One region of the Primorskyibacter flagellatus genome, then DNA from elsewhere that is predicted to be linked to it. Evidence: riboswitches for the same ligand, from Rfam matches in the RefSeq annotation. Region 1 holds a riboswitch; the other holds the start of a gene.
What was found. A riboswitch is a leader RNA that binds a small molecule or an ion and turns the genes downstream of it on or off. The one in region 1 is predicted to bind cobalamin.
Positions count from the first base shown of each region.

Region 2: it holds a riboswitch for cobalamin, as region 1 does, so the genes downstream of both, ACN0WV_RS12255 (TonB-dependent receptor plug domain-containing protein) here and ACN0WV_RS06720 (DUF4198 domain-containing protein) in region 1, are expected to answer to the same signal.

Region 1 is NZ_JBLWVF010000004.1:68,546-71,949, reverse strand. It holds gene ACN0WV_RS06730 (cobalt ABC transporter permease) at 1-484, opposite strand, end outside; gene cbiM (cobalt transporter CbiM) at 481-1,092, opposite strand; gene ACN0WV_RS06720 (DUF4198 domain-containing protein) at 1,100-1,885, opposite strand; cobalamin riboswitch at 2,033-2,232, opposite strand; gene cobF (precorrin-6A synthase (deacetylating)) at 2,299-3,054, opposite strand; gene cobA (uroporphyrinogen-III C-methyltransferase) at 3,051-3,404, opposite strand, start outside.
Region 2 is NZ_JBLWVF010000010.1:50,694-54,097, forward strand. It holds gene ACN0WV_RS12255 (TonB-dependent receptor plug domain-containing protein) at 1-1,513, opposite strand, end outside; cobalamin riboswitch at 1,654-1,862, opposite strand; gene mraZ (division/cell wall cluster transcriptional repressor MraZ) at 2,533-3,036, shown strand; gene rsmH (16S rRNA (cytosine(1402)-N(4))-methyltransferase RsmH) at 3,040-3,404, shown strand, end outside.

The sequences.
Region 1 (3,404 bases):
TATAGGCCGCGATCTCACGGCGGAGGGGGCGGATTTCGTCGCGCACCGCCTCGGCGATGGCCTGCCGCTCTGTTCCGGTCAGCGTCGCGACTGTGACGCCGCCCGTCGCGGTCGCTTGAGGTATTTCGGCCATGGCGGAACTCGCGCTTTCCGGTGCCGCTTCGCCAAGAATCTCGGCCACCTGATCGGCAGGCATCGTTACCTCGGCGACATGGCCTGCCCCCAGATTGACGCTGAACATATGCGCCACGGGCAAAGAGGGGACGAAGATAAAGAACCCGTCCCCATCGGTGATCGCACGGCCCAGTTCGGCACCATCCGGACCGGTCACGACGACCTCTGCATTTGTGGCCATGTCACCGTTTGAAAACCCGATTTCGCCTTCGATGGCTTCACCGGCGGGGAACACCCCCGCGATGACCTTATGTGCCAGCGCAGGCAGGGGGGCCACGATCAGCATCAGAGCAAGGATCAGATGTTTCATGCGGGGAGTCCTTTGACGAACAGCTCGGGTTTGACCTTGCGGGCAAGCAATATGGCAAAGCCAGTCAGCACGGCCTCGATGGCCATGACCGGAACATGGGCAAAGAAGACCAGTTTCGCGGCGGGCAGGAATTCATCGCCCGACATGGCCAGAGAAACGGCCACCATCCCCGTCGTTGCGGCAATGGCAAAGGCCCCGCCAACACCGCCCCAGATGGCACCCTGAACCGGCGAGCCGCGCCCGATCAGCCGCCCGAACACCATCCAGGCCAGCACGGCGGGCAGCGCGATATTCACCGTATTGACCCCAAGCACCGTCAACCCGCCAAAGCCGAAGAACACCGCCTGCAACAACAGGCCGACAAACAGCGCCGGAAAAGCGGCGAAGCCAAGCAAAAGCCCGGCCAGACCGTTCAGAATCAGATGTACCGAGGATGGCCCGATGGGCACATGGATCAGCGAGGCGACAAAGAAGCTGGCCGACAGCACCCCCGCAGCGGGGATGCGTTCCAATGTCAGGCTGCGCAGGCCAAGCGCGATGCCGCCCACTGCCGCAACCGCCCCGGCGATCACCACCGGATTGGACAGCGCGCCATCTACGATGTGCATGGCCGGATCACTCCATGTCCCAGGCGCGGATCCAGATCACCGCGTCCTGGCTCAGTTCCTTGCCTTCATGCTCGGTCGCAGGGCCAGAGCCGAGCGCGGCAAAGCCCCAATATCCGGCCTTGGGGACTCCGAAAGTGAAATATCCGTTGGTATCGGAAACGGCGACAATGGTTCCACCCGGCAGCGCGCCCACGACCGGCGCGCTTGACGCAGCATTTTCCATGTCGGGCTCGGCCGCCATGTATTCGATTTCGATCTCGGCACCGGCAACCGGCTGGCCCTCGGCCAGGACCTGCCCGGTAAAGCTCGACCCGGCCAAGATGTTGTAAGGCTTGTTGAGCGGCACGATTTCCGTGGGCAAGCCGACCGGGTTCATCCAGTCGGTTGGCAATTCGCTGCGGTTCAGGAACGCCTTGGTGATCTGCTGGATATAGATATCCTCGGATTCCTCGTAATAAGGGACCGGCACCGTGACCAGAATGTAATCGCCCGAGCGTTTGACCGGCACGCTTCCCTTGAAGGCGGCACCGCTGTTTTCGCCGCCGGTGAATTGTACGGGCTCCAGCGTGTCCTTCAGGTCAGTCTTTTCGCCATTATGGATCATGTAGAAGTCTTGTGGCAGATCCAGGTCCATCACATGACCGTTGTCCATGGGATGCCAGAAGATCAGCTTTACCGGCACATCGCCGGGGCGTTCGATCATCGTGTCTGTGGTATATTCCAGCAGGAAATGTCCCGAGGCCATCGCAGGCAGGGTCAGCGCAACAGCGCTGGCAATAAGGGTCTTCTTCATCAATCCGTCCCGTTTATGGTGCCACACCCGGCACCTTTTTCATGTGAACGGCGGGGAAAGATCAGACCGGGACGGTGCACCAGAGATCGGCGCGCGGATGCCACGGCCAAACGCACACCCCGGCGTCCGGTGGATGCGCCCCGTTTACCATGGGGCACATGTCCGGCAGGTCTCCTGGCTTGCGGGTCAATGCGTTGGGCCAGCCTTCCCGGATTGCTCCAGTGGCATATTGGCCCTGCTCGCCGCTGACAGTTGCGGGGGCAGCTGTAGACTTGGCGCGAAACGGCACCGCACTACATTCCCTCTTTCGCCCGAAAAGCAACGGGACCGGTCATGGCGCTTAATTGACAGACCAGGATGCCTGGCGTCAATCCATAATACGTGCCGCAGGCCACCAGTTCTGTGCAACGGCCCTAAGACTCGGCGGTTTGCGCGCGCAACAGATAGGTGTCCATGATCCAGCCATGCCGCGCCCGCGTCTCTGCTCGGATTCGGATAATCCGTTGCGCGACATCGCCGATCCGGCCATGCTCCAGTATCTGTTCCGGCATTCCCAGAAAGGCCCCCCACCAGATACGCGTATCGGGAGGCAGGGTCTGAAAGGTGCAATCGCCATCCAGCATCACGACCAACGTCTCTGCGTCCTCGGGCCAGCCATGATCGCGCAGCCGCCGCCCTGTTGTGATCGTTACCGGCCCGTTGAGCGTGTTCAGCGTCAGCGCATGCGCTGCCGTCAGGGCCTGAATGGCGGTGATACCCGGCACCACCCGCAGGCGCGGCACGGGGGTCAGCCGCCGGGCAATGCGCAGCGTGCTGTCGTATAGCGAAGGATCGCCCCAGACCAGCAGCGCCACCGGCCCGTTCTGCCCTGCCCCGGCCAGCGCGCTCTGCCAGCGGCGGGCGATCTCGTCATGCCAACGCGCGACTCTTTCGCGATAAGGCAAGGCGGGGTCGCGCACCGGGTAGTCAAAGGTGACAACCCGCGCCTGCGTGCCGCTGGCTTTCAGGATGTGGTATCGCAACGCCGCCAGGTCGCCCTTGCCCGCGCCCTTGTCAGGCACCAGCACCACTGCCGCATCGCGCAGGGCCTGCATTCCCTCGCCGGTGACATGCGCCGGGCTGCCGGTACCAATGCCGATCAGCCAAAGATCGAAGGATGCGGCGGTCATGCCGGTGGCTCGGCCAAGGGGCCATAAAGGATCAGCGCCGCGCTGTCGCCAACCTCCTGTGACAGCCGTGCGGCCAGAGTTGTAACATCCGATCGGGTGATGTGCTGTTCAGGCCGGCTGACATCCTCGGCCAGAATGGCGGGCGTGTCGGGCGGCAGGCCATGTGCCAGCAGGCGCGCCAGAAGGCCCGGAAAGGTCCGCTTGCCCATGAATATCACCGTCGAGGCTGTCGGATCGGCCAGCGCGGTCAGGCTGATGTCGTCAGGTAGCTTTCCGGTCACGTCATGGCCGGTGACAAATTGCACCCGGCGCGCTGTCAGACGGCGGGTCAGAGGTATACCCGCCGCCGC
Region 2 (3,404 bases), on a different contig from region 1:
CACGCTGAAGCGGATCGTTGTCGGAGTCGCGCGCATCGGTGTAGGTGAATGCGCCGGTCAATGTCACCCGGTCAGAAATCGGCAGGAGGCCCGAAAGCTCAACCCCTTTGGACACGGATGTGCCTTCAACCTGATTATAGGCAGTGGTGTACTGGATGAGATCGTCGATCTCGGTATAGAACAGCGTCGCCGTCACCTCTGCGCCGTTTGCAAAGGTCTTTTCCAGCCCCAGATCGAAGCTGCGGCTTTTCTCCGGGTCAAGGTTCGGGTTCGCGCCGAAGCCGCCGAACAGTTCGTTCAGGGACGGGGCGCGGAAGCCGTTGGCCAGCGTCGAGCGGATGGTAAGGTCATCGCGCAGCCGCCAGTTCAATGCGGCACGTCCGGTGGTGAAACCGCCGAATTGCAGGTTGTCGTCATGGCGAACGGACAGGGCCAGATCAAGATCGGGCGTCGCCGCGTATTGAACCTCGCCAAAGAGGCCGCGCACCACAACCTCGTCATCGGTGAAGCTTTCGGCAGTTTCGCGGGTCCAGTCGGCCCCGAAGGACACGGTCAGGGCGTCGGTCGCGGTCCAGGTTCCGTTATAGCCGACCTTGTCGCGTTCGCCTTCATAAGCCTGAGTGAAGGACAGCGGCGTGTCGCGATCCACGGTAAAGCGGGACATGTCGAATTCGTGATGCACGGCACCGGTATCGGCCTCGACATAGGCGCGCAGGCCCCGTTGTTGCGTGTCGCCGGTGCTGGCACCGGGGTCGTAGTCAAACTCGGAATCGAAGGCGAAGCCAGTCAGGCCGAGTTTCACATCCGGCGTGACGCGGTAATAGGCGTCGAACGTGTATTGGCCGCCGGCAAAGCCGTCCTCCTCATCGTCATTGGAGTAGGCGCTGATGCCGTCGGTGCGCACCCGCGAGGCGGTGACCGCGAACCCGGCATTGTCGGTCGCGATACCGTAGCTCAGCGTGCCGCGCGCGGTTCCGTAAGACCCGGCTTCGATCGCGACAGAGCCTTCGCGGCCCGGTTCTTCGGGGGCTTGGGCGGCGGTGATGGCGATGACGCCTGCCACGGCCTCGGACCCGTATAAGGCCGATTGCGCGCCTCTGACGACCTCGACCCGGCTGATGCCGCCGAGCAGCGTATTCTTCCAGTCAAAGCTGGTCTGGGTGGCGGATGGGTCGGAAATGTCGATGCCGTTCAGCAGCACCGGGGCGTATTTTTGGTCAAGCCCGCGCAGGCGGACGTAGTTTGCACCGCTATATGACAGACCACCGGGGCCGTCGGGCTGGGTGAAGGTGACGCCTGCCGTGCCGGAGATGATCGAAGACAGCGACGCGCTGGGCGTGTCGGCAATATCATCCTTGTCGATGACATCCACGGAAGCGCCTGTGCGCGACAGCGGCAGGCTGGACTGGTTGGCATAAACGGTGATCGTGTCGAGGATGGTGTATTCCTGCGCCATTGCGGGCAGGGCGAGGCCGATCGCCAGCAGGGAGGCCGGGGCGAGGGTTTGTTTCATGGACGATCCTTTCCAGATCGAAGCGGCGCAATCCGGGCACCGGCGCTTTATGTCTGGCTCGGGAAAGGGGTGCCCATCCGCGAACGGTGAAGGTCTGTCACCGCAACGGAGAACCGTTATCCCGGCGCCCCCCGCGCCCGAATAGGGTGATCTTCCCGGCAGGTCTCCTGGCTTGCGGGTCGTCGCTTGGTCGGGCCTTCCCGTGGGTGCGCGCACACCACAGTGACATCATCCGACCGCGCTCGCCGCTCACAGTTGCGGGGGCAGCCGCGGAATAAGGGCATGCCCCGCACCGCGTTCCCTCTTCGTCGGACGTTTGACAGCCCGAACCGAGATACGAACGCTCTACTGCGCAGGCATTTTCAAGGCAAGAGTGGAATTATAAGGGCGAAAGAAGGCTGTCAGACGGGATTGCATGGGACGGATGGGAATTCATACCGCCAACAGGGGGATTCCGCGCAAAAGCGACAGATGCAACCACGATTCGTGGCGATGGCTTGGCCAGTGCTGTGTGAAAGCGGTCACCAGTCGAGAAAAAATCGACAAACTCATGGGAAAAACGCGGCGCGGTTTGGGCGCTATATCTGGTGTGTAGTTTCTATCCATCCGCTACAAATCGCGTCCAGTTTTGCAGGATGGCAACGATATGTTGTTTTGTAGGGGTGTGGAAAACTAGATGCAGTGGCTCAGGACCATAAATTCCTATTGATCGCCATCAATTCCCATAGTATCCCTGTAAACACGATGAGGGACGGGACGAAGGGGCACACAAAGAACCCCGAAACATTCTCCCAACAAAAACAAGAACGGCAGGTTTCATACAGGCTCCGCCTTTCATCGTGACCAAAGATCCGGCGCGCGAGCGAGCAGACATCCCCCCAGATGGCGCGTGTAGCTGGACATATCCGCACAAAGCGGGACGAGGGTGGCGGGTTGATCAGTGGCAGCAGATCAGCCCGCCCTTTCGCGTTTAGGGACCGGGAAAACCGGGTGGGGCAATCGAAGGAAGCGGCAGGGCAGTGGGTCGCAGGTTCAGAGGCGAAAGCCAACTCAAGGTAGATGCGAAAGGCAGGGTATCCATCCCGGCCTCTTTTCGTCGTGTACTGGAAGAGTGCGATCCGAACTGGACCGAAGGGCTGAACCCCGAGCTTGTGATTGTCTATGGCGACCATCGCCGCAAATTTCTGGAATGCTACACGATCGAGGCCATCGAAGAGGTGGACAGCAAGATCGACGCAAAGCCGCGCGGATCGCGGCAACGCCGGATTCTGCAACAGCTTTTCCAAGGCCAGTCCCATCCCACCAATGTCGACGAGACCGGGCGTCTGGTCCTGCCTGCCAAGCTGCGCCAGAAGATCGGCCTTGACGGGCAGGCGTTTTTCATTGGCGCGGGCGATACGTTCCAGATCTGGAATCCCGAAACCTTTGAGCGGGAAGAACTGGCCAAGACCGAAGAATTCCTGGACGAGCTGCCCGAGGATTTCGATCCGCTGAGTTTCCTGGAAGATGAAGGAGGCGCGTAAGAGATGCCACCCGCCGCCCCGCCTTCTGCCCCGCATATCCCGGTCTTGCTACGCCCGCTTCTGCGGGCGGTTTCGCCTGTAGAAGGCATCTGGATTGACGGCACCTTCGGTGCGGGCGGCTATGCGCGCGGGTTGCTGGAGGCTGGTGCCGAGCAGGTCATCGGCATTGACCGCGACCCGATGGTTTTTGACATGGCCGGGGACTGGGCGGCGGAATATGGCGACAAGCTGCGGCTGGTCGAGGCGAATTTCGCCGATATGGATAAACATGCCGAGGGCGTCGACGGCGTGGTGCTGGATCTGGGCGTGTCCTCGATGCAGCTGGATCTGGCCGAGCGTGGCTTTTCCTTCATGCGCGACGGGCCGCT